One region of the Caldalkalibacillus salinus genome, then DNA from elsewhere that is predicted to be linked to it. Evidence: a T-box and tRNA genes for the amino acid it is inferred to sense, from the RefSeq annotation. Region 1 holds a T-box; the other holds one or more tRNA genes.
The links. A T-box is a leader RNA that pairs with one kind of tRNA and senses whether it is charged. The one in region 1 lies ahead of JKM87_RS10120 (valine--tRNA ligase), so its partner is inferred to be a tRNA-Val.
Positions count from the first base shown of each region.

Region 2: it encodes a tRNA-Val, which carries the amino acid that the T-box ahead of JKM87_RS10120 (valine--tRNA ligase) is inferred to sense. The anticodon was not compared.

Region 1 is NZ_JAERVL010000015.1:110,623-126,791, reverse strand. It holds gene JKM87_RS10170 (cytochrome C assembly family protein) at 1-468, shown strand, start outside; gene hemC (hydroxymethylbilane synthase) at 505-1,440, shown strand; gene JKM87_RS10160 (uroporphyrinogen-III synthase) at 1,440-2,270, shown strand; gene hemB (porphobilinogen synthase) at 2,275-3,252, shown strand; gene hemL (glutamate-1-semialdehyde 2,1-aminomutase) at 3,252-4,553, shown strand; gene JKM87_RS10145 (cytochrome C oxidase subunit II) at 4,722-5,147, shown strand; gene JKM87_RS10140 (LysM peptidoglycan-binding domain-containing protein) at 5,930-7,300, shown strand; gene JKM87_RS10135 (hypothetical protein) at 7,319-8,305, shown strand; gene JKM87_RS10130 (phosphotransferase) at 8,302-9,303, shown strand; gene JKM87_RS10125 (glycine betaine uptake BCCT transporter) at 9,357-10,895, opposite strand; T-box leader at 11,472-11,822, shown strand; gene JKM87_RS10120 (valine--tRNA ligase) at 11,942-14,611, shown strand; gene JKM87_RS10115 (hypothetical protein) at 14,835-15,467, opposite strand; gene JKM87_RS10110 (bifunctional folylpolyglutamate synthase/dihydrofolate synthase) at 15,678-16,169, shown strand, end outside.
Region 2 is NZ_JAERVL010000021.1:24,619-40,787, forward strand. It holds gene groES (co-chaperone GroES) at 1-5, opposite strand, end outside; gene tatC (twin-arginine translocase subunit TatC) at 221-1,003, opposite strand; gene tatA (twin-arginine translocase TatA/TatE family subunit) at 1,030-1,212, opposite strand; gene JKM87_RS12940 (redox-sensing transcriptional repressor Rex) at 1,218-1,856, opposite strand; gene JKM87_RS12945 (MogA/MoaB family molybdenum cofactor biosynthesis protein) at 1,853-2,359, opposite strand; gene moaC (cyclic pyranopterin monophosphate synthase MoaC) at 2,362-2,931, opposite strand; gene JKM87_RS12955 (ABC-F family ATP-binding cassette domain-containing protein) at 3,090-5,078, shown strand; gene JKM87_RS12960 (hypothetical protein) at 5,075-7,369, opposite strand; gene tsaD (tRNA (adenosine(37)-N6)-threonylcarbamoyltransferase complex transferase subunit TsaD) at 7,594-8,592, opposite strand; gene rimI (ribosomal protein S18-alanine N-acetyltransferase) at 8,672-9,136, opposite strand; gene tsaB (tRNA (adenosine(37)-N6)-threonylcarbamoyltransferase complex dimerization subunit type 1 TsaB) at 9,137-9,880, opposite strand; gene tsaE (tRNA (adenosine(37)-N6)-threonylcarbamoyltransferase complex ATPase subunit type 1 TsaE) at 9,877-10,347, opposite strand; gene thiL (thiamine-phosphate kinase) at 10,390-11,445, opposite strand; gene JKM87_RS12990 (iron-sulfur cluster biosynthesis family protein) at 11,793-11,996, shown strand; tRNA gene JKM87_RS12995 (tRNA-Gly) at 12,341-12,414, opposite strand; tRNA gene JKM87_RS13000 (tRNA-Leu) at 12,587-12,672, opposite strand; tRNA gene JKM87_RS13005 (tRNA-Gln) at 12,787-12,861, opposite strand; tRNA gene JKM87_RS13010 (tRNA-Asp) at 13,001-13,077, opposite strand; tRNA gene JKM87_RS13015 (tRNA-Val) at 13,085-13,160, opposite strand; tRNA gene JKM87_RS13020 (tRNA-Glu) at 13,278-13,352, opposite strand; tRNA gene JKM87_RS13025 (tRNA-Ser) at 13,394-13,484, opposite strand; tRNA gene JKM87_RS13030 (tRNA-Asn) at 13,488-13,562, opposite strand; gene cmpA (cortex morphogenetic protein CmpA) at 13,929-14,072, shown strand; gene JKM87_RS13040 (Tex family protein) at 14,163-16,169, opposite strand, start outside.

The DNA of each region.
Region 1 (16,169 bases):
GAAATGGCCCAACAATTGAGCTCTGAGTGGCTGACGATCCATATTTCGATGGCTTTCCTAAGTTACGCCGCCTTCACGTTGTCATTTATATTTTCAGTCTTATATCTGTTCCAACATAAACTTTTAAAGCGTAAGAAGTGGAGTAAGCAATTTTTACGCGGCCCTAGTTTAGCACAGTTAGACAAAATATCGTTTTACTTAAACTTGATCGGTTTTCCGGTGCTACTGCTTAGCTTGATACTAGGTATTGTTTGGGCTATCAACACCGTAGAAGCGGCGTTTTGGTTTGATACGAAGGTCGTGTTTTCTTTATTTGTCTTACTCATGTATGGCATTTACTTATACCAACGTGTCGTTAGAGGATGGTCAGGGAAGAAAATCGTTGAGCTAAATTGCGTTTGCTTCTTTGTACTTTTAACCAACTATTTTATCTCTAGCTTGTTTTCAAGATTTCACATCTGGTCCTAAAACAGATAGATTGTATTAGAAGGGATGGCATGTTTAATGACAAAAAGAAAGATCGTTGTCGGTACGAGAAGAAGTGCCCTAGCGATGACGCAAACAAAATGGTTCATTAACAAACTAGAGGCACTAGGTTTGCCATTTGAATTTGAGATTAAGGAGATTGTGACCAAAGGGGATCAAATACTCGATGTCATGCTTTCTAAGGTAGGTGGGAAAGGCCTCTTTGTCAAAGAAATACAACGGGCGATGTTAGACAAAGAGATCGATTTCGCCGTACACAGCATTAAGGATATGCCTGCTGTATTGCCTGATGAACTCACCGTTGGTTGTATACCTGAGCGCGAGGACCCAAGAGACGTTTTTATTTCTAACGACCACCAACCTCTTGATGAACTACCAGCAGGTGCCGTTGTCGGTACGAGTAGTTTAAGACGGTCTGCTCAAATCCTACACTATCGTCCAGATCTGAAGGTACATTGGATTAGAGGTAACATTGATAGCCGCTTAAGAAAGCTACGCGAAGAAAACTTTGACGCCATTATTCTTGCCGCTTCTGGTTTGAAACGTATGGGCTGGTCCGAAGATACCGTGACACAATACTTACCTCATGACGTCTGTTTACCCGCTGTTGGTCAGGGTGCGCTTGGCATTGAATGTCGATCGGATGATAATGAAGTCATCGACTTATTGACAAAGGTGCATCATGCCGAAACAGGAAAAACGGTGGAAGCGGAACGCGTTTTTCTAGCTGAAATAGAGGGTGGGTGTCAGGTACCTGTAGGGGGACATGCCACTTTGGAGGATGAGACCATCCAATTGACCGGATTCGTCGGTTCACCCGACGGTGAAACCATTTTAAAGCAAACATTAACAGGAGATGACCCTCAAGCCTTAGGACGGCAGGTTGCGCAAGCTCTGATCCAGCGAGGGGCTAAAGATATCTTAGATAAAGTAAAGGAAGGTCTTGATTCGTAATGACTGAGCCGCTTTATCCATTAAAGGAAAAGCGCATTGTGGTCACAAGAGCGAAAAACCAAGCGCAATCGTTCATGGATAAAATTAGAACGAGGGGCGGAAGGCCTTTTCTCTTTCCAATGATTGACATCATACCTGCACACACCTCCGAGCAGCTGAAAGGTATTGATGGACATATAGAGCAGTATGATTGGTTACTATTAACGAGTGCAAACAGCGTGCGATTTTTTTTCGAACAAAACGCGAGGGATAAGCAGGAGCCCCAGCATGAATCCCTTTATAAACGACTCTTGGCTGGGGGCGTCTCAATTGTCACTGTAGGGCATAAAACGAATAAACAATTACAGAAGTACGGACTATCGGCCACTTTCATTCCTCAAAGACACACGCAGGAAGGTTTGATACAGGAGTGGCTCCCACACGTTGGGCGTCATGAGAAGATTCTGTTTCCTCATGGCAATTTGTCCAGGCCAGCACTCGCCCAGGCGATGCGTGAAAAAGGACTTGATGTGACAGCGTACGTCCTTTACCGGACCATCAAACCGAATCAAACTTATCCTAAACTACAAACAATGCTGAAATCCCAACAGGTCGACGTCGTCACCTTCACGAGTTCTTCAGCTATGCGCCATTTTGATTATTGGTTACGAGAACAGGAACTTGACTTTAATCAGATTAAGTCCTCTTCGTTGTACTTGGCCTCAATAGGCCCCATAACAACACGAACGGCAATGGATTTGGGCTACCCTGTTCATATAGAAGCTAGAAAGCAAACAGTAGAAGGGTTAATAGAGGCTATAGAAGCGTATATTATACACAGAGAGGTGTGAGTTTATGAGTTATGAACGCCATCGTAGATTAAGAGGTCACTCAGGCCTGAGAAAGATGGTCAGAGAACATGCTCTAAGTGTTCAAGATCTCATTTATCCTATATTTGTCGTAGAAGGAGCAGAACAACCGACAAAGGAAGTTCCTTCAATGCCCGGTGTATACCATTACTCATTAAAATATCTCGTAGAAGAATTAAAGGAAGTTCAACGTCTAGGCATTCCTTCCGTTATCTTATTCGGCGTACCAACGGAAAAAGATCCACATGGACATCAAGCTTACGCTGAAAATGGCATTGTACAGCAAGCCATTAAAGTCGCCAAAGAAACGGCACCTGAGTTGGTCATTATGGCCGACACCTGTCTGTGCCAATACACGGATCACGGGCACTGTGGTGTTGTAGAAAATGGCAAGGTTTTAAATGATCCTTCCCTTAATCAATTAGTGAAAACGGCCGTGTCACAAGCGAAAGCTGGAGCGGACGTCATCGCCCCTTCAAATATGATGGACGGATTCGTGGAGGCGATTAGATCCGGATTAGATGAGGCTGGTTATGAAGATATTCCTATCCTATCTTATGCAGTCAAATATGCTTCATCTTTCTATGGCCCTTTTCGAGATGCCGCTCACTCCACGCCTCAGTTTGGGGATCGACGCACTTACCAGATGGACCCAGCGAATAGAGAGGAAGCCCTACGAGAAGCGAGAGCAGATATTGAGCAGGGTGCCGACATGTTAATGGTCAAGCCTGCAATGGCGTATATGGATATTATGAGAGAAATAAAAGACGAGTTTCAATACCCTGTAGCCGCTTATAATGTGAGTGGTGAATACGCCATGGTGAAAGCGGCAGCCCAAAACGGCTGGATTGATGAACGGGAGGTCGTATTAGAATTACTAACAGGATTCAAGCGAGCCGGAGCTGACATGATATTGACCTACCATGCCAAAGACGTTGCCAAATGGTTAGGAGATGATAAATAATGCGACATTACGAAAAATCTGTACAAGCCTTTGAAGAAGCAAAACAGGTTATACCTGGTGGTGTAAATAGCCCCGTTAGAGCGATGAAATCTGTTAATATGAGCCCAATATATTTTGAAAGTGGACAGGGTGCCAGACTAACGGATATGGATGGAAATGAGTTTATTGACTATGTGGCTTCTTGGGGCCCACTCATTGCAGGACATGCGCATCCGCAGGTGGTAGAAGCACTAAAAACCACCACTGAAAAAGGGACGAGTTTTGGGGCTCCTACTGAAATAGAAACTCAGCTCGCTAAGCTCGTTGTGGATCGAGTGCCATCCGTTGACATTGTCCGCATGGTCAACTCCGGGACAGAAGCGACAATGAGCGCACTGCGACTAGCTCGTGGTTTTACGGGACGTCAAAAAATTCTTAAGTTCGTTGGATGTTACCACGGACATGCGGATTCCCTCCTGATTAAAGCGGGATCGGGTGTCGCGACCTTATCACTTCCAGATTCACCTGGTGTGCCAGCATCGACGGCTGAACATACCATTACGGTCCACTACAATGACCTCGATAGTGCCAAATTAGCGTTTGAAAAGTTTGGTGACGATATCGCTGCGGTTATTGTAGAACCTGTAGCGGGGAATATGGGGGTTGTACCACCGTTGCCAGGATTTTTAGAAGGCTTACGTGAACTCACAGATCAGAATGGGACGCTGCTGATCTTCGACGAAGTGATGACAGGTTTTAGAGTCGGCTACAGCTGTGCCCAAGGACTATATGATGTCATACCGGATTTAACCTGCTTCGGGAAGGTCGTCGGTGGAGGTTTACCAGTTGGGGCATACGGTGGTAAGAAAGAGATTATGGACCACGTGGCGCCAGACGGTCCAATTTACCAAGCGGGTACGTTATCTGGGAATCCACTAGCGATGACGGCAGGTTTCGAAACCCTGTCACTTATGACTCCTGAGCAGTATGACGCTCTGGAGGAAAAAGGGGCCTATTTAGAAGCAGGGATACGTCGTAACGCTGAAAAGCATCAAATCCCGTATCACATTAATCGCGTGGGATCCATGCTCGGATTTTTCTTTACTGAAGGACCTGTCGAGAACTTTGAGCAGGCAAGTCAGTCAGACTTATCTAGGTTCGCTCGTTATTTCCAACTGATGACAGAAGAAGGCATCTATATTGCGCCTTCACAGTTCGAGGGTATGTTCATATCCACTGCTCATACACAAGAGGATTTAGATCGTACGATCGAAGCGAATGATAAGGCTTTAAGCATTTTAGCCAATGAACAGCAAGCGTAACCTCACATATAGATACGGATCCCCCGACACTTGGGGGATCTTTTTAATGTTCACATCTTCGTAATAATCTTGTCAGATTTCTGCCTTATATATTGGTGTTGAGGTAGGTTTATTCGTTTTATAATAGCAGTATGAAACATTTACCAACGCAAAAGGAGGTCTTTATATATGCGAAAAGTTTTAACATTAGCCATATTCGTATTACTATTCTCTGTCTTGGTGGCTTGTGGGAATAGCGAAGAACCTACGACTACACCAGCCGATGATGATGTGACAGAAACTGAAAATACTGACTCCAATGCAGAAAACGAAGCAGAAGGGACAGAGGCGTCCGCTGACGCTCAAGAAGTGACAGTGGTTGCATCAAACTTTGAATTTGATCAAGACGCTTACACTGTTTCCTCTGGAGAGGTGACCATTAATCTTGAAAATGCGGATGGACACCACGGTATTGCAGTCGTCGGAACTGATGTGATGATTAATGGCGCTGGCTCAGAAACCGTACAATTAGAACCGGGTGAATATCGTATTGAATGTAGTATACCATGTGGTAACGGTCATAAAGATATGGTGGCCACATTAGTGGTAGAATAAGATAGCAAGGAATAGCAAAGACGTTATACTTATAGAGTCATAAAAACATATATTAAGTATATCGGATTTGATGCATGTTACCCATGATTCTCAAATAAGCTTGTAGAAACAGCACCGTAAGGTTCTCTTTTCTACAAGCTTTCTTTGTGTCCTTTTTTCCATAAAACGCGAATAGTAAAAAACTATACATGAATGGAAGCACAATTTTTTATTTACGAAATGATAAGGAACATCAATCTTATTATGATGAGAATGGATAATAAAATCAAACTGCTTACGACGATCTTTTTTCCCCATTCACTTTTGTGATACAAATAAATACAGGGAAAAAAATAAGCTAAAACAATGATAATGAAGATCATCCCAGTTGTCATGTGTTCCTTAGTATAATGTTCAACGGTAAAAAGATGAATGGTCCATGTTAAAAATAAGAAACCACCATAGATATATAAAAGATGCTTAGGCTGCACATTTGACTCTTTTGACTCTTTTAACATCCTTTGAATGATACGATACACCTCTTTTTCAATAGGATCACAATCAGTCTTTTAAAGAAAGAACACCAAGGAAAATCAAGAAAAAACGAGACATTATGAACATAATTTTAGTTTAACATAAGCTGACACGTTTATTTTGTAAATATTGTAAAAATAATGGGTTATGTCCTCAGCGGTTAACGCCACGCTACTATCGTAAGGTCAAAAGATGAAATCAAGTAGAATATTCAAAAGGACATTCCCATATATATTATCGTAAAGGTCTATTTCGGGAGGAGGATGACGATGGCAGCCGAACAACATTCACCCATTCGGTTTCAGTTGAATGAATCCATTTGGTTAGACCATCAAGCACGGCACATAGAAGTGACAAGTCTATCTTTGGAGCCGGATGTTGAAGTCGAAGGTGATAGTGGGTTAGTGACCATTAGAGGAAGCTTAGTATTGACAGGAAAGTTTAATGCCAAAGATGAGGAGGACGGTTTCGAGTTAGACTCGAGTTCATTAGCAGATCAATTACATTTTCAACCCCTTAGAGTGGATCAAAAAGAAATATACGAAAAAGATTATCGTAATAAAATAGAAAAGTATTTTCCTGTGGACGTGACCGTACCCCAGGAAAAAGTAGAGGATCTCAATCGCGTTTACGTGCATGTTGAGCAGTTTGACTACCATATTGTCGATTCACATCGCCTCGATATAGAAGCGGATATCGCAATTTTAGGGATTGAGATGGAGAAAGAAAAGGATGTCGTACTAGAGAAAAAAGACGGTGAATTTCGTGCGGACTCCCACTATCCCGCTTTTGATGTGGCAGCGACAAAAGACGAATCATCTGAAAATGAACATGAAAACACGCCTCCACCCCTACAATTTTCACAGCAAAAAGCTGAAGAACCAGCAGGAGAAGGTCAAGAAGCCAGGACTGGAAGTTCAGACCACCAAGACCACCAAAGCATGAGCGACGCTCAGTCAGATGAAGGCCAGGAGATAAGAGGGGCGTCTGAAGTTGATAAAGAAGTGCCGCCCGAACCTTTTTATCGTCACAGTCCAAACAGCAATGATCCAGAAACTGAGTATGAATCTTGCGCTCAAGACAGGGCAGAACAAAGTCAGACGGAACAAGATCAAACGGGGCCAGAAACAGTAGAAGCCACGCAGACACCTGAACGACAAAGTGTCCACCAAGAGGGAGCAACAGCAGATACTGTAGACCAAGGCGACGATGACATTGACGAAGCGCAAGAGTCACTAGATTCTAGAGACGACCAAGATGAACATGAGGGATTAAATGAATCTGAACAACTGGATGCGTCAATAGTTGACCGCGAAGCAGATACAGACGGGAAAGTCATACCATTATTTGATGGTAGAGTGAAAACAAACTTTCACGCCACTGATTCACCGGATGCAGACACATTTGAAACAGACCAGACAGAATCCACAACAACGGATTTCCTAGCACAACTCATGTCGGGGCGTGAAGAAGAAGGGCAGGCATACACTCGTCTCACCATGTGCATCACACAAAAGAATGAATCATTAGAAGACATAGCAGAACGTTACGAGCTCAGAGTGACAGATATTATGAGAGTGAATCGTATGAGTACACAAGAGTTAAGAGAAGGGCAGCTCCTATATATACCTAAACAGTAAAGCATAGGGGGTGAGGGCTTGAACGTTCATACACTTCTTCAAGCCGTCCATCAGCATTATCATTTTCACACATACCATAGTGTAGCCACTTCTTACGGCCTAGAGATACAAACCAATTGTGGGCCAAAACAGGTGATGCTGTGGAAAGAAAAGTCCGTCCTCATGTGGTCTTTCTTATGGAGTGAAGAGCTCGTTCAGATGGGGTCCCGGTATGCCAACCGGATGATTCGCACGCGAGATGGTGCCCCCTATGTACAGGTAAATGAACACTGGATTACCGTTACTGATCTTCTAGAAGGAACAAAATGGAGACCTCAGGAGGACAGTGGTCCTTTCGGGCAGTGGGTAGGACAATTATACCGCTGCTTTTTCCGTGTGACTGATACAGTGAATCAACAACACTGGCATAAGGCTTTAGACCAGCAACTTGAACATCCTACAGAGTTATATAATGAGGAAGATTTGAAGAAAAAGATCATCACAATGTCGCCATCCGATGCCTTTACGTCATTAGTTAAACCCCATTGGCCCCAAATTGAAAAAAGATGGAGGTCAGCGCTGACGCTATTACAACAGTCTCAAGTGCCGTCTCTATATAGTGTGAAATCACTCACGTGTGATCAATTTATCAAGGACGGGTATGAACGGATTCACTGGCAGCCGGGGGCATGGCGCATGACGAAGGGATTTGAAGGTGTTGCTCATCTACTCTGTGAGCTTATTCAGGCAGACACGGAGGGGATCGATCGCGCAAAGACTTTTTACCTGTCATTTGAACAAAGTTACAGCCCCAAGATGGGCGAACAGACACAAATACTAGGTCATGTCATCTATCCACAGTCGTTTTTAGATATCGCCAAGAAATATGTATATGCAGACATTGATGTTGATCAGGCTTGTCAGCGTTGGCTAGAACGTTGTGACCATCAGGAAAACATTGACCTATTTCAACAATGGCTAGCCAAACGAATTGACAGCCTCAGAGGAGATGCCATGTCAGTATGAAATTATTAGAAAAAGAGTGGACGTCTCAAGAAATAGAAGCCAGCGTGCTACGAGAGTATGATTTTATACCGCAACAGATTGAAAATGTCGGTCGCATAAAAAAAGTGACCTGTAGCCGGGGCGAGTTTGCCTTGAAAAAATCACAAGCCTCGCCGGACCAACTGAAATACATTGATGAACAGATCCAAAACCTAGAAGCACTAAGATACGATAACATCCTTTCATGGTGTCATACGAAATACGGTGAAAGGTATGTGCATATCGACAATGAGGCTTACTATGTCACACCCTGGGTAGAAGATCACATTGAAGAAAAATATAAGGATAATTGGGAGCAGGATATTTTAAACAGCCTAGGTACGCTACACAAGCTGACGACATCAACAAATGGTGAGCGGGAGAGCATATTCCATGAGGCACTACTGAAGAGATGGCGTACAAGGTTATTACAAATGGTGGAGTATAAAAATTTTGCTGAAGATCGTTCCGTGTTATCGCCCGTTGAAACAGCCTATATCACCCACTTTGATTATCTCCAAGAGCTTGCGCTGAGAGCGATCCGTTATCTACAAGAATGGGATGATAAGAACCGAGAGAATCGGACATTGCCGACTGTTTTATGTCATGGGCACGTTCACCGTAAGCATGTTCTACAAACGAATCGAGGCTCTGTGATCATTAGTTTCGACCATGCTCAGATTGACACTCCTGCGCGGGAGATTGCGGCATTTTTTCGACGGCACGCTGATAAAGTGTTTGAACGTGAAGGTCTCGCCACATTATGGTTAGAAGCGTATGAGAAACAATATCCATTGGATACGGAGTCAAAGGCCTTACTAGCTATATATTTGCTGTTTCCAGAGCGCGTATTCAAAGAAATAGATAATTACTACCAGGCTGTACGTGAGTGGCCTATAGAAAAACAGGCACGTTATGTGCAAAAACAAATGCAACATACCATGCACATGAGGAGCTTTGTACGGGATATCATGGCATAACAACCGATGAACACTGTTCGGACCGTTATCCTATATAAAAAACAGATGGACCATCATGATGATCCATCTGTTTTTGTATTTTGCTGCCCTTTCTTTTTATCTTGAAACTCACGTCGTATGGCTTTTAATAAGGCGACACACATAAAGGCTAATATAACAGTGAACGGGAGGGCTGAGACCAGTGAAGCCGTTTGCAATCCTTGTAAGCCACTCGCTAACAATAGCACAGCGGCAATGGCGGCAATGAGCAGTCCCCATACAATCTTAATATATAGTGGTGGATCTAGACGGCCCTCCGTTGTCATAATCCCGAGTACATATGTCGCAGAATCAGCGGATGTAATTAAGAAAGTAAAGATTAACAGTAAGGACAAAACGGAAAGCAACAGACTAAAGGGAAGTTGTTCATACGTCACAAACAGTGCACTGGTGACGTCCTCGTCAACGAATTGAGCAATATTAGTCCCCTCGAATAGGTCAAAGTTCAATGCAGTCCCTCCGAATACTGCAATCCAGATAAGCGCAATTAATGGCGGTACGATGAGAACGCCCAAGACAAACTCACGTATTGTGCGCCCTCTAGATACTCGCGCAATAAATGACCCGACAAATGGGGACCAAGCGATAACCCAAGCCCAATAAAAGATCGTCCAATCTTGTACCCAGGTTCCTCCGTGATACGGTGTTAAACGTAAGCTCATTTCTACAAATCGCTGAATATACCCTCCGAGTCCTAAAGTAAAACTGTCTAAAATAAATACGGATGGACCGACCACAAAAACAAAGACCATGAGTAAAAGAGCCAAGGCTAAGTTAATGTTACTGAGGTACTTGATGCCCTTGTTTAATCCAGTCGTGGAGGAAAACAAATACAATACCACCAGAATAACGATAATAATCAGTTGGACCAGGAAATGATTAGGGATGTTAAACACACTATTTAGCCCACCATTAATTTGTAAAATTCCGAGTCCTAAGGACGTGGCAACCCCCATAACAGTCGCAATGACAGCTAAAATATCAATGGCATGTCTTAAAAAAGGTTTTTTGCCTTCCCCTATCAATGGATTCAGTGTAGTGGATATCAGACCATTCTTCTCTTTTCTGAATTGAGAGTAACCGATAATGAGCCCTACGATAGTGAATACGGACCATTGACTTAAACCCCAGTGAAAGAAGGAGTACCGCATGGCTAGCCTCGCCGCTTCGTCTGTTAAGGGATCAATCGCTTCTTGTGGTGGGGTGAAAAAGTGACTCATAGGCTCGGCCACACCCCAGAAGACTAATCCGATACCAAACCCGGCACTAAAAAGCATGCCAATCCAAGTGAAAAAGGGGTACTCTGGTCTGTCCTCATCACGTCCTAACCTCACTCTACCGTATTTCGATACAGCCAAGACCAGGCAAAAGAGAACAAACACAAAAACGGAAATTAAATAAAACCACCCGAAAGCATAAGTGGTAAATCCAAAGGCAGCATTTGCCATATCTTTGAAAACTTCAGGTAGCAATGCCCCTATTAGGACGAGCACGGTTATGACGATTGAAGAAACCCAAAAAACAGTGTTCAAACCGAATGATTTTCGATTCATGTCTATGACAAGCCCCCCAGAAGAAAATCTCTGGTTATAACTTGCCCCAATGACTTCCACTTTAAAGATGGAGCAGCCAAAAACTTTAATCGGCCTTTTCTTCCGCTAAAAAAAAAACAGAATCTCAGCAGGTGAGAGACTGTTTTAACTACATCCAATCTAATAGGAGACATAAGATGACCACAAAGATGATCAGCAGTAGAACAACGTCTAATGGTGTAGGAAATAACACGGTCCGAATTAACTGAAAAACAGCTAGTGGAATAAAGATCTGCTTGGCGACTAACTTGCACCGATACAAGTAGTAAAAGCACGTCTGCTTGCAATACAGGTATTTATTTTTGAGTTTATACTTATTGAATTGGAGACGCACACCCATCACCAACTTTTAATTAACTTGTAGTATAGTTTATGTGTGTATGTTGAAAATGTGTACCAATATATTAGCCCGAATTGACATTGGATGCACATCTCACACGGACTTGACTATATAATAAATAAAAAGTAAAATATATGACAATATTGAAGGTATGAAAACTGAGTGATATATAGACCTTTACACAACATGTACATATGTATAATACGTAGACAGGGAAGAGTAGATAGTGGATTCATTCAGAGAGGAAAATGCATGGCTGCAACATTTTCTATGATAGAAGCTATTGAATGTCGCCCTAGAGTTATTTTTCTGACTATCTTGCTTGTATACCATTGTCTAGTAAGGTATAGGAAAAATCGGTGGAGCCGTTATCCCATCAAAGTGCACTTGAAACCGACCTTAATCTGTTATCATTGGTGTTCGGGTTGGAGTATATTATCTAAGCGATCTAGAAGTGATATGCGACTACCACGTTCTTCAGTCAAGTTCAGTTCAGAGGTCAGTACAGGTGAACAAAGGTGGTACCGCGAAACTTCTTCGTCCTTTACAGACGTGGAAGTTTTTTTATGTCTACACAAAAAGACGATGGCTATGCATATGTTCTGAGCAGTTCAGGAGAATGACGAAACAATGAGTAACGTTAAGATTGCTATAAGGAGTGATAATCATGACAACTGAAAAAGAAACATCAATGCCGACGAAATATGATCCGTCAAAAACGGAAAGTAAATGGTACCAACATTGGGTAGAAGGTGGCTTTTTTACGCCACGGGAAGAAAAAGGCCGTGAAACATATACGATCGTGATACCGCCTCCTAACGTCACAGGTAAATTACACCTTGGACATGCGTGGGACGGTACCTTACAAGATATCCTGATTAGAATGAAACGAATGCAAGGCTATGACACGCTATGGTTACCTGGGATGGACCATGCTGGCATCGCGACTCAAGCTAAAGTTGAAGCAAAGCTGAAAGAAGAAGGAAAAAACCGTCACGACTTAGGACGTGAAGGATTCGTTCAGCAAGTGTGGGACTGGAAGGAAGAGTACGCTTCCGTCATCCGTAATCAATGGTCGAAGCTAGGGCTATCGGTAGACTACTCGCGTGAACGTTTTACATTAGATGACGGCCTATCTTCGGCCGTCCGTGAAGTGTTTGTGAGACTATACGAAAAAGATTTGATTTACCGCGGTAAATACATTATTAACTGGGACCCTCAAACACGTACAGCGTTATCCGATATTGAGGTCGAGTATAAGGATGTCAAAGGGTCTCTTTACCATATGCGTTATCCATTAGCTGATAATAGTGGCCATATTGAAGTGGCGACCACGCGACCGGAGACTATGCTAGGAGATACCGCCGTTGCTGTTCATCCTGAAGATGAGCGTTACAAAGATATGATAGGTAAAAAAGTAAAGCTCCCTATTACAGAGCGCGAGATTGAAATTGTGGCGGATGAGTACGTCGATATGAGCTTCGGAAGTGGTGCCGTAAAAATTACGCCAGCACACGACCCTAATGATTTTGATATCGGCAACCGCCATAACTTAGAACAAATACTCGTCATGGACGAAGCAGGTAAAATGAACGAAAACGCAGCGGGTTATCAAGGCCTCGATCGCTTTGAATGTCGTAAACAAATTGTCAAAGACCTACAGGATCAGGGCGTCCTTTTTAAGATCGAAGAGCATGAACACAATGTCGGACATAGTGAACGAAGTGGGGCTGTGGTTGAGCCTTATCTTTCAACACAGTGGTTTGTTAAAATGGGGCCATTAGCTGAAAAGGCGATTGAGTTACAGCAGTCCGATAAAGATAAAGTTCATTTCGTGCCAGATCGGTTTGAAAAAATATATTTACACTGGATAGAGAATATACGTGATTGGTGTATTTCTCGTCAGCTTTGGTGGGGGCATCGCATCCCAGCTTGGTACACGCCTGATGGAGAACTGATTGTCGCCCGAACGGAGGAAGAAGCGAGAAACATTGCCCAAGAGAAGTACGGCACAACAGAACTTAAGCAAGATGATGATGTCCTTGATACGTGGTTCAGCTCGGGACTATGGCCGTTTTCCACCATGGGGTGGCCTGAGCAAACTGAGGATCTCAAACGTTATTATCCGACGGATGCCCTCGTCACAGGATATGACATCATCTACTTCTGGGTAGCACGTATGATCTTTACCGCTCTAGAGTTTACTGACGAGCGTCCATTTAAAGATGTCCTCATTCATGGATTGATCCGTGACGCAGAAGGGCGTAAGATGTCCAAGTCACTCGGAAACGGTGTCGACCCAATGGATGTCATCGATCAGTACGGTGCGGACGCATTACGCTTCATGTTATCTACTGGTAGTGCGCCAGGCCACGACTTGCGTTTCCACTGGGAAAAGGTTGAACAAACCCGAAACTTTGCCAACAAGATTTGGAACGCTTCTCGTTTTGCCATCATGAACCTAGAAGGGGTTAAGGCAGAAGACATCGATATCAGTGATAGTCAACTGACAGCGAATAAGTGGATTTTACACCGCCTTAATGAAACGATAAAAGATGTGACTCGTCTAGCGGATGTTTACGAATTTGGTGAAGTCGGACGTATTCTCTATACCTTCATCTGGGATGAATTATGTGATTGGTATATTGAAATGGCCAAAATACCGCTTTACGGAGATGATGAGCAAGCGAAGCGTGAAACACAGTCTGTCATCACGTATACCTTAGATCAAACGTTACGCTTACTTCATCCGTTTATGCCATTCATCACAGAGGAGATTTGGCACCATCTTCCTCATGACGGGGAGAGCCTTACCGTTGCCGAGTGGCCGCAGGCAGACGACACATTCACGCACCGGGAAGCGACGAAAGAGATGGAATTGTTAATGGAAGTGATCCGTGCGGTGAGAAACATCAGAGCTGAAGTGAATGTACCGTTAGGAAAGCCGGTTGAGATCCTGATTAAGGCCAATAACGAAGAAGAGTTACGCTATCTACAAAACAGCGAGTCGGTTATTGCCAGACTGACCAATCCTGAGTCTCTTACGATTAGCACAACGATAGAGGCACCAGAAAAAGCGATGTCCGCCGTCGTCAGTGGCGCAGAAATTTATCTACCATTAGCTGGGCTCATTGATATTGATCAAGAGTTAGCCCGTTTGGAGAAAGAATTAAATAAACTTGATAGTGAAGTTGAGCGTGTGGAGAAGAAACTCGCTAACGAAGGTTTTGTGAAAAAAGCGCCCGCACATGTTGTTGAAGAGGAGAAAGCCAAACAAAAAGATTACCAAGATAAGCGTGAGCAGGTCAGAGCCAGAATTGAAGAGTTAAAAGGATAATATTTAAAATATCAATAATGGACGTATCTATATAAAAGCATGATCGTCACTAACAATCATGCTGGTTTATGCAAAAGTGTGGAGTAAAGCACTAGAGCTGACAGCCTCAACACTTACTATTTAAAAAAGGCAAAGGCGCCACTGGCACCTTTGCCTTTTGTCTGTTCGTCTAACGACCCCAACAAGACATTAACATCATACCGTGTGATGTTGTATACTTGTATTATTGAACAGTTGTAGATACGCCTTGATAAAAGCGTAGTTGAGCTACTTTTAGTCCATCGTTATCGTAGTGCCAGTAGTACCCTTCCATCTCGTCAGAGAATAAAGGATATCTTTCTATTTCACCGTCTTCATCAGTATCTGCATAGACGTATAAGAGTTCTTCAGAAGCGTTCACGAATAAACTTTGCCCATCGTCACGCACGATAGCATGTTCGTTAGTAGAACAGTATTCGTCTCCAGTTTCAGCATCTGTTGCGCAAGTTGTCATGGTTGCACTTCCACCCGGCTTGCCAAGGGCGCGCGTATACACTGAATACTCAGTCACGCCTGTGTTGTCTGGATCAGGGTTTGGAAGTTGGAAAGCGGCACCGTCTTCGTCAGTACCATTTGCATCAAGCACTTTAAATTCACCTTCGAATAAATGGATATTTGTTTCACCGTGTAGTGGGACAAAGATGCGGTTGCCATCGCTGTTTTTCATCGGTTGTTTTTTGTCTTTTGGTACACCGATAATTTGAAGGTTATAGTGTTCACCACTAGGGGCACCGTTCCCTGTGAGAAGCGTTTCGCTTGCAAACACAGGAATAGCAAGGGCGAAAATAAGGACTGTAAGTAAAATTAATCTTTTCATGATTAAACCTCCTACAAATTTTTTGCTTGTACATTTCATTTCTTGTACATTCATAGGTTTCGCTTACTCACCTGTTTGCTGGAGGGGGACGAAAGTCTTGATTTATCGGTTAGCCGAAAGGTGTACTTTCGTCTTTTTAATATCTATACGCATAGTCACAGCTGTGAGTATTTTATGTATCATAAATTATCATAGAGTGAGGTCATTCACATGTTTACAACGACTGAAGAAGCGATCACTTGGTTACATAGCCTAGAAATGCATGGTATAAAGCCAGGACTGAAGAGAATGGAGTGGATGTTAGAACGTCTGGGGCATCCTGATCGGGGGATCAAGTTTGTCCATATTGGGGGGACAAACGGTAAGGGGTCTACGCTCACCTTTATGCGCCATGTGCTCCAAGAAGCTGGTTTTCATGTGGGGAGTTTTACGTCCCCTTATATGACGCGCTTCCAAAATCGTATCCAATACAACGGAGTTGATATCTCCGATGCCGACCTTATCGCTTTAACGAACAAGGTGAAACCATTAGTTGAAGAGCTTGAACATGATGAGTTAGGAGCTCCGACAGAGTTTGAAGTCATCACCGTGATCGCGATTCTATACTTCGGTACAGTCAGTTATCCGGATATTGTTTTATGGGAAGTAGGCTTAGGGGGAAGATTAGATTCAACCAATGTCGTGGTCCCAATTCTCTCAGTC
Region 2 (16,169 bases), on a different contig from region 1:
AACATGGAAAACACCCTCCTTGTTTCAGATATTCAACTCTTATCTCATTGTTAGCACTCGCTATAAGTGAGTGCTAACAATTAATATAATAATCACTCAAACATGATTTTGCAAGTCTTTTTACCTCTTTTTACAAAAAAAATTTTGAAACGAGAGACAAAGAAAAACACCTTACCATTCTAGGCAGGTGCTTCCAATATTATTCTTTAAAGATGTTAAATTATTTTACGCTCTGTTCACGATCAATTTGATCATTCTGCTCCGCTCGTTGTTCTCTGACTTTTCTTTTTTGTAATCTCTTATACGTCACACGAGATAGACCTACACTTAATTCGTAAAGTAGGATGAGTGGCAGTGTAACAAATAAGTGTGACAACAGCTCTGGCGGTGTGATAATCGCAGCAATGACGAACAGAACAAAGTAAGCGTATTTCCTGAATGTCACCAACAGCTTCGGTGTGATCACTTCTAATCGCGTTAAGAAAAGAATGAGAATCGGCATCTGAAATAGTAAACCGAATGGAAAGACGAGTGTAAATAAGAAGCTAAAGAATTGGTGGATGCCATACATCTCCTCCGCACCAAGTCTTATGGCAATCTCGGTCATGAACTTAAACACAAAAGGAAACAACCAAAAATAACCGAATGACATGCCTAGTAAGAATAAAGCTAAGGCACTAGGAATAAAGCTTAAAGTCACCTTACGCTCTCGGTCGGTTAGTCCCGGCTTGATAAATGACCACACTTGAAATAAGAGAAAAGGAAACGTGATCACAAAGGCCACAATCAAAGAGAATTGAAAATACACTTTGAAAGCGTCTGTGGGTGCGATCAATACGAGTGAAAGATGATGAGCAATGTCCTGTTCAATGTATTGAATGACATGCTCAGCTGTAATAAATCCAACGATCGTCGACAGGAGAAAAACAATAAACGTATACACAAGACGTTTACGTAATTCCCCAAAATGCTCCCACATCGTCATGTTGGAACGTTTAGTCATGTTGAAACCTTCTTCCCTCAGGACCATTATTTTTCTTCTTTCTTCTTATCTGCTTGCTCATCCTCATCCGCCAAGCCTTTGGTCGCATTCTTAAACTCTTTTAATGTTTTTCCGAATGCTTTGCCTAGCTCTGGTAACTTACTAGGGCCAAAAATCAATAAGGCGACTAGAATAATTAAAATTAAGCTTACTGGTCCGATTGTTCCCATTGTCTTCACTCCTCTTTTTGTAACGGATAATGCCTCAAGAAATATTCGAGTGTTTGTAATTCTACTGTTAAATCTATGTGTTGTACACGTATGTGGGACGGAACATCCAGGCGTGCTGGTGTAAAGTTTAAAATGCCTTCAATGCCAGCATGAACAAGGTTGTCTGTTGTCTTTTGGGCCACAGACACCGGCACGGCTAATATCGCTATATCACAATCGATAGGGGATGTTGAAAGTTCATGGGTATGATGGACTTCGACTCCACCTATAGTCTGCCCTATTTTTTCAGGGGTAATATCATAAGCGCGTACAATTTGAATGTTATGGTTCTTTTGAAAGTTATAATTTAATAGTGCCGTTCCTAAGTTTCCTACCCCCACTAGAATGACGGCGGTAGGACTATCTTGTGCGAGTATTTCTCTAAAGAATTGTAATAGATATTCTACACTATATCCATACCCTTTTTTACCCAAAGCACCAAAACAGGAGAAATCCCGGCGTATGGTTGCAGCATCCACTTTTACAGCCTCACTCAGTTCCGAAGAGGATACCCTTTGCTTTCCCGTCGCTTGTAAATTCTCTAAGAATCGATAATAAATGGGGAGTCGCTTGGCTGTTGCTTGTGGGATGTGTTGCTGCTTCATTCACTGTCCCCTCCGAGTTTAAAGACCTTACGCTCCCCTTGTAGGATTTGCAATGCGTTAGGAAGCTGATCAGATATTGCTTGTAAACAGTATTTTGCCGCGTCAGGTGCACCTGGCAAATTAATGATAAGCGTATTGCCCCGCGTACCGCATAACGCTCTGGTTAACATCGCCTGTCTGGAATAGGTCATGGCATGTCTTCTCATTTCTTCAGCCATCCCCGGAACAATACGATCGATCACGAGTCTTGTCGCCTCTGGTGTCACGTCTTCTGGACTTAGGCTTGTACCACCGATCGTGATCATCAGATCTGCACGATGCCGATCGACGATTTCGATCATGTTTTCTTTTAATGTTTCAATATCATCTGGTAAAATGCGGTATGAAATCACTTCTGAATCTAAATGACTTTGAATGAGCTCCTGTATCACCGGTCCACTATCATCTTCCCTTTCCCCACGTGACGCGCGATCACTTGCTGTAATCATGGCAACCTTCCACATCTTTAATGCTCCTCCTTTAGTTTTCTCTGGTAGTCTCCACTCTTTCCACCTGATTTGGACGCTAGGTATGTTGGTCCTAGTATCATCCCTTTATCTATTGCTTTACACATATCATAAATGGTCAAAGCACTAACTGAAGCAGCTGTTAGCGCTTCCATCTCTACCCCTGTTTTTCCATCCGTTTTGACGGTAACCTCTATCTTTAATGCAAAACGTTCTTCTTGTTCGTATTCAACTTGTTGTTCTCCCGCTGCCGCTATACTTTTACTTTCTTGGCCTGCACTTTGAGAGGTTAACTTCTCGCCTCGAAATGTGATATCAACGCCTGAAAGTGAAAGCGGATGACACATCGGGATAATATCTGACGTTTTTTTGGCAGCCATGACGCCAGCTATCTGTGCGACAGATAAAACATCTCCCTTGCCGATCTTACCTTCTTCTATCTTATGGTAAACTTCCGCCCCCATCTGAACTTCACTGTGGGCGACGGCCACTCTCGTTGTGACCTGTTTGTCCGATATATCGACCATCTTAGGTCTCGCTTGCTTATTGAAGTGTGTAAACGACCCCATCGGTATCCTCCTTCAATAGATCTGCTTACATTGTACATGATTTCACAATCCTTGTCTTCACCTAACAAAAGGACAAGTGATAAATTTGTGAAAATTTGTGTGCTTGAAAGCAAACCTTAGACTAAGGTACACTGAGGGTATTGACTGAGGTGAAAACCATGATTATTTTACAAGCTCATCAAATTAGCAAATCCTATGGCACAACGCCCATTTTACACAATATTAATCTAGAAGTTCGCACGGGCGAACGGATCGGTTTGGTTGGTGTGAACGGTGCGGGCAAATCAACACTTCTGAAAATTATCGTTGGAGATCTCTCTCCTGACGAAGGTGAGATTATGAAGGGGAGAGATTACACGGTTGGTTATTTGGCTCAAAATAGTGGTTTAAACTCACAAGCGTCTATATGGGACGAAATGATCAAGGTGTTTGCTCCTTTAATTAAGCAAGAACGCAAGCTCAGAGACATTGAAGCGCGATTAGCCCAACAGGAAGTCTTACAGGATGAAGACACATATGAGCCACTGCTAGCAGAGTACTCACGACTCTCGGACACCTTTAAGGACCAGGGAGGTTATCAGTATGAGGCACAGGTCAGGACCGTGCTTCATGGTTTCCGTTTCGGGGATAAAGATTACAACACTCCCATCTCTTCCCTAAGTGGTGGCCAGAAGACACGTTTAGCGTTAGCTAAGTTACTTCTCCAGTCACCAGACTTGCTTATCCTAGATGAGCCTACGAACTATTTGGATTTAGAAACCCTCGCCTGGTTGGAACAGTATCTCCTGCATTACCCAGGCGGCATATTAATCGTCTCCCATGACCGGTATTTCTTAGACGCACTTGTGAATGTCGTATACGAAATTGAACGCCATAAAGCGACTAAATATATAGGTAACTATACGGAATTCTTGGAACAAAAAGCGGCGATCTATGAACAACAGGTGAAACAATTCCGGAAGCAGCAAAAGGAAATTGCTCGCATGGAGGACTTTGTTCAGCGCAATATCGCTAGAGCTTCTACAACGAAACGCGCCCAAAGTCGTCGAAAGGCGTTAGAAAAAATGGATAGGATGGAACAGCCTGATGGCGATTTAAAACGAGCCAGTTTTTCCTTTGATATTGACCGTCAAAGTGGGAATGACGTCCTAAACGTTAAAGACGTCACCATCGGGTATGAAGGGGTCTCTCTTAGTCAGGGTATTTCCTTCCACGCCTACCGTGGAGATGCGATCGCCATCGTTGGACCGAATGGTGTGGGGAAAACGACGCTGCTCAAAACCATGATTGATTCATTACCGCCTATAGCGGGCCATATTCTAAAAGGTACCAATGTGTCCATTGCGTATTATGATCAAGAACAGCGACGTTTAAATCCTAAAAAGACGCTATTACATGAGATTTGGGACGACTACCCGCACATGCTAGAAAAAGATGTGCGTAGCTTACTCGGACAGTTTCTATTTAGTGGTGAGGATGTGGACAAGCTTGTCCAGGATTTGAGTGGCGGGGAAAAGGCGCGTCTCTCACTGGCTAAATTGATGTTACAAAAAGCTAATGTACTCGTGTTAGATGAGCCAACGAACCATCTAGACATCTATAGTAAAGAGGTCTTAGAACAGAGCTTAATCCATTATCCGGGCACCATACTGTTCGTTTCTCACGACCGTTACTTCATTAACAGAATTGCCAATAAGGTTGTGGAGCTGCATACGCAAGGTGCGACCACGTATTTGGGCGATTATGACTACTATGTTTATAAAAAGGAAGAGCAGGAACAAATTGAGGCGCTTGACGAGCAGAAACAAAAAAATAAGCCTCAAGAAGATACAACCTCTTCTGCTAAACCTGAAAACCCTACAGATGAAAATGAAGCTTCGGACAAAGCGAAGTATGAATTGAATAAACAACGCCAGCGCATAGAGCGCCAATTCGAAAGAAAACGGTCTGCGCTTGAAGAAAAAATGACAAAGGTTGAAGAAAGAATTAATGAGTTAGAACAGGAGATGTGCCTGCCTGAAGTTTACGAAGATTACGAAGCGGCACAAAAAGTACAAAATGAACTTGATGCCTTAAACGAGGAATTAAATACGTACTTTGAAGAGTGGAGTGAGTTAGAGGAAGAACGAGACGCTACATTAAGCTAGCGCTCGTTCTTTTTTATCTCATCTGACGGGGTGTCGGCCACTTTGAGTGACAGAAACGGAAACGTGCCATAGATCATGGCAGTGGCTGCCGCTACGATACCGGAATCATTAAGTATGAGAAGTAAGGCCGCGCCTAACACGATCGATCGTAAGCCATTAAACCACGGATTGTGCTTCAGATGCTGCCACTGCTCCGCTCGCCATCTAAACATCATTAACAGACAGACCGCCAAACTGGCTACAAACAGCTTACCCCATAGGGACACGCGGACTAATTTTAAGTTTAAGGTTAGTTTTCTTGTCAAAATCTCTTGTACGGGGGCTAGATCTCCATCTGCCAAAAGATGTAAAACGGCCCCAATATGGGTATGTTCCCCTCTCCAATGCAAAGCGAATATCGCGATGGTAGCCAGTAGACCAAGAGTAAATAGGAGAAGTCCCCCTTTTTTACCTACTTGAAGTTGTACCATGAGCCATAAGGAGACGATGTAGGTCACCACACTGGCTAACGTTGCCCCTGCATTGGTCCCTAATTGTGGTGAGCCCAGTGTCAAAACGATAAAAGCGTAGAAAACAGCAGCGCCACTAAAGTAGACCCACTTCAGTGACCGCCAGCGCGTATGCTTGTATAACCAGACATACAATGAAACCACAGCGATAATGGAGGCCCCTAGTAGTATCCCTGCATATTCATTCCCTATCCCGTAGTACCTTGCACCAATAATAGGATCGAAGCCTAGAAAGGAACGCTGCATCCAAGGGCTACCTCTCCAAACGTCTATCAGGATGGCCAAAGCGTTTAACCAACCGATCAAGCTAACGAAAAGAATGGGTGGACACCACTTATATAACAGGTAACTCAGTAACACGGAACATAGAAATAGAAACCAAATCCACGTTATCCCCCCTAATTGCACCACAAGAGGGGTGAGAATGAGAAAGAAAAAGGGCGATAGCAGTATAGAGCCGATCATCACAAGGATCCAGTGGTGCTTCTCTTTTTGTTTTGTGAATCCCCAATAAAGTGTAGCCAAGAACAAAAGCACTAAAATCAAAATAATGTAAGTGGTGATGATCGGTCTTCTTTCATTGTAGATCGTAAATAAATACTGGATGTCATTCTGCCATTGTGCCAACATAGCTTGACTCATCTGTGGTGTCTTATTTTCTAGAGAACTTGAGACCTCTATCACGTGACCTGGCAAGTGTGTGGGGGATTCAATATCAAAATAAGACAGGATGGTCGGCACGAGATCTAAGTTGGATACGATACCCTCTTGCCTCGTGGTCTTCGTTTCCATCAAGCCACCTGTCTGTTGATTTGTCCACATGTAGAACGGTGCAAGATCTTCTCCGTCATCATGTGCTTGCTTAGACACATTTGAAGAGAGAACCCAGATTGCAACTTCAGAACTGGAATGTGATGATGGATCGGGATGCATAACCTCCTCTATCCAACGTGCGAAATCACGCCACCATTCGGTTTTGCTACGCTCAAAGTATTCAGCGCTCATATGAGCCTTTTCGGATAACAGACGCTTAAGATCCCCGAGCTCCACGACGGTAAAAGTACGTTCATGTGATCGCCATTGGTGGTGAATGCTCTGCTTTATCTGGTCTAGATCAGTTTGTACGCCCGTTGGAAAGTCAGACGCCTTATGTAAAACGCGTTCGTCTATCATCCCCTCAGCTTCGCCATCTTTGTTCATAATAAAGGTGGCCGCCCAACGCTGCTTATGGTCTCTCACATCGCTATTCCCTAGTGCATATGTGGACACCTGATGTGCCATTAAAGTTTCCCCGAGCCAGCCAGGGTAGGTGTCTGTTTCGCTCTCCCACTCTGCATGCAGTTTAAATATGTCTGGATGGATGATTGAAGCAGTAGTCTGAATGCCTGATCTTTGGCGATATAACGCATGGGCTTCGATATCCTTTACTTCTTCTTCACGGTTATATCCACGCCATCCACTCACCGTTCGCTGATGTTGACCTGTGGATAAACTGATTAAATGGTGGTCACTATTGATACCACTCGCCGTGCGCATCGTCATGGCACCCCAATGTAAGTTTTGACTGATGTCCGTGGGGAGGGCGCTAGTCATATCTTTTACATCTTGAAAAGAAAAGTCGGGAACTAAAACGAGGACGAGGTGTTCAGAATGATTTTGCCTAGTCGACTCATTTTGTATGTGGGCATAGGCTGGCAGACTAACATGACAAATGAGAATGATACACATCATGAGCACAAGTCCTATACGAACGCAACGGCACCTAAATTGACTTACCCACATTATTCACAACCTCCCCATTATTACACTCGCTTATATAAACAAATTGTTCACACTTCTATACACATGATTAGTGTCTCGTAAGTAGATAAATCTCATACTTTCAGATTTATATCCCCAAAAAGCAAAAAACCTGTGGATAATTAATCCACAGGTTGTGAGTATATTGTTAGTAAGTATGTGTATATTCAGATTTTTTGACCGAGTTTAGGCTTCAGTATGGGTTATCAATAAGAAAGTAGGTCTAAACCTGGGTGTGCATTAAGGTCCATTGCGTCTCTCACACCCTGTTGATAGGCAATATATCCCGCACTTGCAATCATGGCCGCATTATCAGTACATAACTCTAACGGAGGGATCAAGAGTGACACGCCAGCCTCTTCTGCTGCCATGGTTATCCTCTGACGCAGTCCTTTATTGGCTGCAACCCCGCCAGCCACGAGCAATTGTTCCACATTATAGGCTTTCGCGGCACGTATCGTTTTTGTGACCAGTACATCCACAACACTGGCTTGAAAGCTTGCGGCCACATCTTCTTTGCGAACCTCCTCTCCCCTTTGCTTCGCATTATGAAGATAGTTTATCACCGAGGATTTAAGCCCACTAAAGCTGAAATCATAAGAGTCGGGTTCCAACCATGAACGCGGGAAGTCAATATGATCGTTCCCGGATGCTGCTAACCGATCAATTTGGGGCCCTCCGGGATAAGGCAGATCTAATGCCCGCGCCACTTTATCATAAGCTTCTCCGGCGGCGTCGTCACGTGTTTCTCCTAATAACTCATATTGACCATGTTGGTTCATTAGTATCAGTTCTGTATGCCCGCCAGACACCACAAGAGTGAGATTAGGAAACACAAACTCATCGATTAAGCGATTGGCGTAAATGTGCCCTGCGATATGATGCACGCCCACTAAGGGAATATCATGAGCAAAGGATAACGTCTTCGCTGCAGCGACACCGATAAGAAGTGCGCCAACCAGCCCGGGGCCTTTGGTTACGGCAATGGCGTCAATGTCTTCGATTGACACGCCTGCCTCCCGCAGTGCTTGTTCAATGACGATGGTGACACTCTCAACGTGATGTCTAGAAGCGACTTCCGGTACTACACCGCCAAACCGCTCGTGTATATCCATCTGTGAAGCAACAACATTGGCGAGTGTCTTCTTTCCATCCTGCACAACGGCAACGGACGTCTCATCGCAACTGGTTTCAATCCCTAACATAAGTACAGATTCGGTCTCAGCCGACGTGTGCATATGCTGTTGCTCTATTTTGTACTGATCTGAATGTCCTGCTTCATGACTAAGCTGTTTCATTTAAATTCACCCACATTATAATGGCATCCTCATTATTATCTGTATAATAACCTTGGCGAATGCCATGTTTTTTAAATCCTAATTTGTGATAAAGTGCTTGTGCAATGAGATTCGACGCTCGAACCTCTAGCGTCATCTTATTAGCCCCGTAATATCGAGATATATTCATCATTTCCTGCATTAAAGTGTGTCCTATTTTTCTACCATGATAGTCCGGGTGAACAGCCACATTGGTGATGTGCGCCTCATCTATAATCACCCACGTCCCACAATAACCGACAACACGTTGATCGACCATCGCTACGATATAGTGAGCAAAATGGTTATTTAACAACTCATTATAGAATGCTTGAGGCGTCCATGGCGTTGTGAAAGCGGCGTGTTCCACATTCATCACTTGATGAACATCCTCAATGACCATCCTACGTATTTGTACCTCTCCCACAGGCATTTATTGTCCCTCGTTTCCAGATAAACGATCCCGTTCTTGTTTTTCTTTCCACTTGGCCTCCGCTTCAGACAGCTGAAGGTAGGTTGGTGCGAAAGCATGAATATCTTCTCCGATCAACTCCCTACCCTGTTGCTTAAACCCGAGGTAGGCAAGCTGGCTCCCCCGTGGGGTATGATCCACTTCACGTGCCACATACGCTTGCTCTCCAAGTACGGTCGTGATCAATTCTCTGTGCTGTATTGCGCCTTGCCCCACAAATAATAGCGTACGATTATAGGCGTCCCTCAGTTCGTGTAGGAAGGTTTCAAGATGCACATGTTCATCGTTCATAACCGTTGTAACGTGCGTCTTATCTTGATTTGTTTCATACACGCCCGCATAAACATTCCCTCTTCTAGCATCAAACAATGGCACGATCAACCCATCGTGACCCGTACAGTTCTGAGCAACCACTTGGAGACTGGATATCCCTATTATAGGCAACTGTAAAGTCCAAGCGAGGACTTTGGCAGTGGTTACGCCTATTCTGACACCAGTATATGAACCAGGTCCTTGTGCGACCACTATTTTATCTAACGCCTGTGGTTTGGTATCGAGGTCGTTCAAAAGCGCCTCAACGGCTGGCATCAAACGTAAGGAATGGTTCTTTGGTAAATGCGTATTCGTCTCCCCCACTATGGCGCCATCTTGGAGTACGGCGAGACCAAGTGGCCAGTTTGATGTGTCTATCGCTAACAGTTTCATACTTTCACCCATTCTTCAGCAATGTTATGATAACGGTCTCCATAAGGCGTCACTTGTAATACACGACTGTCTTCCCCTGACTTTTTTATTTCAATGTGCAGTCGCTCCGCTGGGAGTTGGGCCGCAATTTTCTGGGGCCATTCGATCACGACGATACCATTGCCACTGTGAATATACTCCTCGAGTCCGAATTCTTCTAACTCATCCTCAATGCGATACATATCCATATGGTATAAGTCATAAGTTTCGCCTTGATACTCTTTGACTAAGGTAAAAGTGGGGCTGTTCACATGTCTTTTGACTCCAAGACCCTTTCCGATCCCTTGTGTCAATGTGGTTTTACCAGCGCCTAGATCACCTGACAATGTTATGACATCTCCACCTTGAAGTAATGCTGTCAAAGCTAGCGCTAATTGTTCTGTTTGCTGGGCGGAATGGCTCTCCAGTTGATACATGTTTTCTGTCATAAATGTTTCATCCTTATCTCAGCTATTTTATCTGATCTATATTTACTCAGTGGAGAAATGATTGTACCCTGATTTATTAAGCTTTCTTTTGTGTTGTCCGTCTATGAGCCACACGTCACCTTGCCCTTCCTGTACATGGCCAATCGAAAATATAGATAAGTCATGGGCACGAAATTGTGCTTCTAGAGTAGACCAAGCCGACGGTGGAACGGTCCCAACGAGAACAAAATCCTCCCCACCGTTAAGCGCAAAGTCGTAAGGGTCCTTTCCCACTTCCTGTGCATAGGTGATAAGCTCTGAATCGAGTGGCATGTCTTGCTTGTTAAGCACTATATCGACTTGAGCACTCTGCTGGGCAATTTCATGTGTCTCACTGGCAATCCCATCACTCACGTCATTAAGGGATAGTCTCACTTCCTGCGATAATTGAGCCAGAAGACGTCCCTGTTCCACATGAGGTTGAGGTTGTTGGTGCGCTTGTAACAATCCCAGATAGGACGCATGATCTTTTTTCTCTGGGTGGCGTAATAATAGATCTAACCCTGCAGCCGAATTACCTACAGAGCCTGTGAGAAAGACGAGGTCACCAGGGCGAGCATTAGAACGAAGCAAAGAGACGTCTTCTTCCACTTCACCTATAGCGGTAATACTAATGACGAGCTGATGCGGATTTGATGTCGTATCTCCTCCGAGCAAGCCAATACGGTATTCGTCTGCTAGCGTACGCATCCCTCGATAAATGTCCCTCATCTCTTCCATCGTCCATGTCTGAGGTACCGTCACGGCAATGACAAAATAGGTCGGTATGCCTCCCATCGCAGCGATATCACTTATATTAGCAGCTAATGCCTTATGTCCTATCTGTTGTGGTGACATGGTGTGACGGGCAAAATGAATATCCTCAACCATCGTGTCCACACACACAATTTGTCCTTTTCCATTTGTCGGGCGATATACTGCAGCATCGTCACCTAGAGGGACTAACACGTCACCATACGTTTGAAAGGGGGCGCTCATATCTGCTATAAAGGTAAACTCATCCTGAATGTGCTCATCCTTTTCTTTTGTGTGTCCTTTTTCATCCTTGTCTGTGGACATGTGTATCCCCCCGATGATGCAAGAATGTCATGGCATCATATCTTCATTTCACTTTTTCACTTTATAAAATGTTATGTTTCCTCACTATTATATCTTTGCCTGTTTATCGCTTCAACTTTCTGCGAGATAAGCTCCTCAGTCAGTCTACTTCTCGGGTCTTCCCTTTTTTCATTTATAGCATAATCATGTACAATAATAGTGAAGAGTAGAAAAAATGCTTAAAGGGAGGGTTCGTTATGGATATCAAAGTCACGGATATGGCGATGGATGAACTTCAAAGCCTGACTTTAGAGGCAGGTCAGGGCGTACGTATTGATGCTGAAATGACAGGTGGCTGAAGTTCTACAGTGGATATACAACTGGCTCTGGATGAGACCAGAAAAAACGATACCATTTTAAAAGTTGAACACATTCCTTTCTATATAGATCGTTTCACCCAACGTTATGTTGACCAGGAAGTCGTCCTAGACTTCGATCCTGTCTCTGGATTTAAGTTAAGCAATGATGCTGAGATATTATCACACGGCTTGACGATCTACCAAGAAAAATAATAAGCGCTTACGGCCGCTCTTACTCAGGCCTTCCTTTATATTAAAAACTAAGGGAAAGAAGGCCTTCATAAAGGCGGGAGATAAACCCTCCAGCACATCCCTCATGGTGGTGCATAATGTGATTGCTATTTCATATGTAGGGTCAGGAGATCACGCTCCCAACATATATTGTAGAGCCAAAAATAATAGGTCCACGAAAACACGTGACTCGTCAATCTTTATTTTCACTGTGATATATAAAAAACGCCCTCATCTACAGGGCGTTTTTTTACGTTTATTTAACATTTTTTCTTTTCTTATTTATTGGATTGTCCTATTAACTTCAACTCAAAATCATATATGTATGGAGCGGGTGATGGGAATCGAACCCACGACATCAGCTTGGAAGGCTGAGGTTTTACCACTAAACTACACCCGCACAATTTCATCATCGATGCCTGCTGTAGACCTCTCTTTAGATCATGTTCAAGAAATGAGCTCACAAGACCTTTAGTTTATCTAATACTCTATATTATACATATATAAGACCTATATTGCAAGCTCGTCCTAGAAATATGGTCAAAATAAAAAAACCCTTAGGGTTTATTATATGGTGCGGTCGAGAGGATTTGAACCTCCACGCCCGTACGGGCACTACCCCCTCAAGGTAGCGTGTCTGCCGTTCCACCACGACCGCACAAATATGATTTTTTAACATCCTATTTCAAATGGTCATCAAATGTGCTTCCTTTTTTCGGAATTCATAATGTTTACCCACAAATGGATGTTTAAGGACTAAATAAAACAAAAATGGCTGGGCTAGCTGGATTCGAACCAGCGCATGACGGAGTCAAAGTCCGTTGCCTTACCACTTGGCTATAGCCCAACGATATATGTTTAAAAAAATGGCGGAGTTGACGGGATTCCAAAGTACATGGATGTACAAGATTCGGCGTTACATCAGGACGATGTGCTCCTAGCCGAACTTCCTATCGGGTTCGAAACCCGGAAGTACTAATATGAAATGGCGGAGCTGACGGGATTCGAACCCGCGATCTCCTGCGTGACAGGCAGGCATGTTAGGCCTCTACACCACAGCTCCTTAATGATGGTGGAGGGTGACGGGATCGAACCGCCGACCCCCTGCTTGTAAGGCAGGTGCTCTCCCAGCTGAGCTAACCCTCCGAAAAATGGTGACCCGTAGGGGATTCCGACGCTTTAGCTAGTCCCGATCCTTACAGTTAAAACAACTGTGTGACGGGGGAACCCTTGGGTGAGAATCACCTTGTTTGTTTTAAAAAATGGTGACCCGTAGGGGATTCGAACCCCTGTTACCGCCGTGAAAGGGCGGTGTCTTAACCACTTGACCAACGGGCCTTAATGTCATTTATAACTCGTCCTACATGTGTATTTAAAAATGGCGGAGAAAGAGGGATTCGAACCCTCGCGCGCCTCACGACGCCTACTCCCTTAGCAGGGGAGCCCCTTCGGCCTCTTGGGTATTTCTCCATATGGCTCCGCAGGTAGGACTCGAACCTACGACCGATCGGTTAACAGCCGATTGCTCTACCACTGAGCTACTGCGGAATGGCGAGACATTTGTTATCTTACAACGAATCATTCAAAAAATCAAGTCCTTTTTTTATAAAAGTTTACGTTGATTTTTGGGTGATTGTTTTTGTCTCTCCGTGATGCACAGCTCTCAACAGCGACTTTTATAATGTATCATATGATGGCAAGCTCGTCAACACTTTTACTTAATTTTTTTTTAACCGTGTGTTATATGAGCACATACGATATAACAGACAACGAGTGATGTTCGTCTACATGCCCTTTATACGTTGGTCAGCAGGCTCTTTTTTGGTCTACTCACAACATTATCTCTCTTCAAATATAGTTAGCACGTCCAAGCATCGCATGAACGTTATTGATACGGATTGGAGGGATTATGACATGCCCTTTTGGCTCCAACGCCAATTAAGGAGAGCTTTTTACAGAAGAGATGTGAGACAAATCCAGATACTGAATGACTGTTGGTATACTTATCACCAAACTCATATCCAATCAAAGCAGGATGAAACGTTACAGCACCCCTAGGTATGTCTCTTCATACTACCATTACCCCATTATGATTATTTTATACAATAGTCCCCCTCCAGGAGAGGGGGACTATTCATTGGCGATCATCTATACGCTGCTTATTTCGTCTGGTGGTAGCATGGACAGGCCTACTCTCCCACGCTGTTGATCTACTTGTGTCACCCATACCGTTACAATATCTCCAACTGAGACAACATCCATCGGATGGGATACGTAGCGTTTACTCATTTTCGAAATATGAACGAGTCCGTCATTCTTGAGTCCTATGTCGACAAAAGCGCCAAAGTCAACGACGTTTCTAACGGTTCCTTCAAGCTGCATCCCTTCCTTAAGATGTTCAAGTTGTAAAACATCCGTTTGTAGGAGGGGTTTCGTCAGTTGATCCCGTGGGTCTCTCCTTGGCTTTTGTAAAGCCTGTACAATATCTGTCAGTGTGGGCAGACCAAGATTAAGTTTATTAGCCCATTCTTGTAGATTGACGCTATCGAGTGCTTCTATAAGAGCTTCTGAGCCGACTTGGTCTTTCTTAAACCCGAGTTCCTTAAGAAACATGTCAGCTTCCTGATAGGATTCTGTATGGATGGGCGTTTGGTCGAGGGGATCCTCACCATCAAATACCCTTAGAAACCCGACTGCTTGTTCAAACGTTTTTGCCCCTAGCCTTGGGACCTTCAGTAATTGTTTACGACTTTTAAATAGTCCTTCTTTTTCCCGGTATTTGACCACTTGGTTGGCAACGGATTTGTTTAAGCCAGAAACGTACTGCAATAGTGAAGCTGACGCGGTGTTCACGTCTACCCCGACTTGGTTTACGGCGGATTCAACAACGAATGTCAGACTCTCACTTAAGCGAGATTGCGATACGTCGTGTTGATATTGACCAACACCAATGGACTTGGGATCAATTTTAACGAGTTCGGCTAAAGGGTCCTGTAATCGGCGTGCAATGGAGATGGCACTTCGCTCGGCAACGTCTAAGTCAGGAAATTCTTCCTTGGCTAAAGCAGAAGCTGAATAAACACTAGCGCCTGCCTCATTGATGATGATAAAGGACAACTGACGCTCTCCTGTGTAAGCCTTAATCGTTTCGGCTACAAATTGCTCCGTTTCCCGGGAAGCGGTCCCGTTCCCTATGGCGATGATGTCGATCGGATATTGCTCAAGTAAACCAAGTACTTCTTTTCTTGCCTTTTCAACCTCGTTACGCGGAGGGGTAGGATATATGACCCCTATATCTAACATTTTCCCTGTTGGGTCAACAATCGCCCACTTACAACCTGTACGGTAGGCGGGATCAATGCCTAAGACGTATCGACCACGAACAGGGGGCTGCAGGAGTAAAGACTTGACGTTTTTAGCAAAGATCTCAATTGCCTGTTCTTCCGCTTTCTCGGTTAATTCTTTTCTCACTTCCCGCTCAATAGACGGTGCAATGAGACGCTTATAACTGTCTAAAACAGCGTCTTTGACATAAGAAACTGAAGGGCTTGCCTGCTTGTCCTTCACCCAATCTTGAGCCAATCGATGAGTAATATCTTCAGTTGGCGCTTGGATAGCCACACGTAGGATGTCCTCTTTTTCCCCTCGGTTCATCGCTAGGATACGATGAGGCGGTACTTTGTGGAGAGGTTCTTGGTAATCATAATACATCTCATAAACGTTTTTGCCGTCTTCCTCTTCGTTCTTCTGCTTGGTGACAAGCTGCGCTCTTTGAAACGTGAGGTGTCTAATCCATTTACGAGATTCAGGCTGGTCTGAGACCATTTCCGCTATGATATCTTTGGCCCCTTGTAAAGCCTCGTCCTCTGATTCAATGCCATGTTCATCGGATAAGAAATCAGCGGCTTTTGTTTGTGGGTCCTCAGTATGTCCCTCAAGTAGCCAGTGCGCAAGGGGTTCTAATCCCTTTTCTTTGGCAATAGTCGCTTTTGTCCGGCGTTTTTGTTTGTAAGGTCGATAGTAATCTTCAACTTCTTGAAGTTTTTTGGCGTGTAGAATCTGGTCCTTGAGATTTTCTGTTAGCTTCCCCTGCTCATCAATGAGTCTTAACACTTCTTCTTTTCTCTGTGCTAAGCCCCTAAGGTATTGCATTCT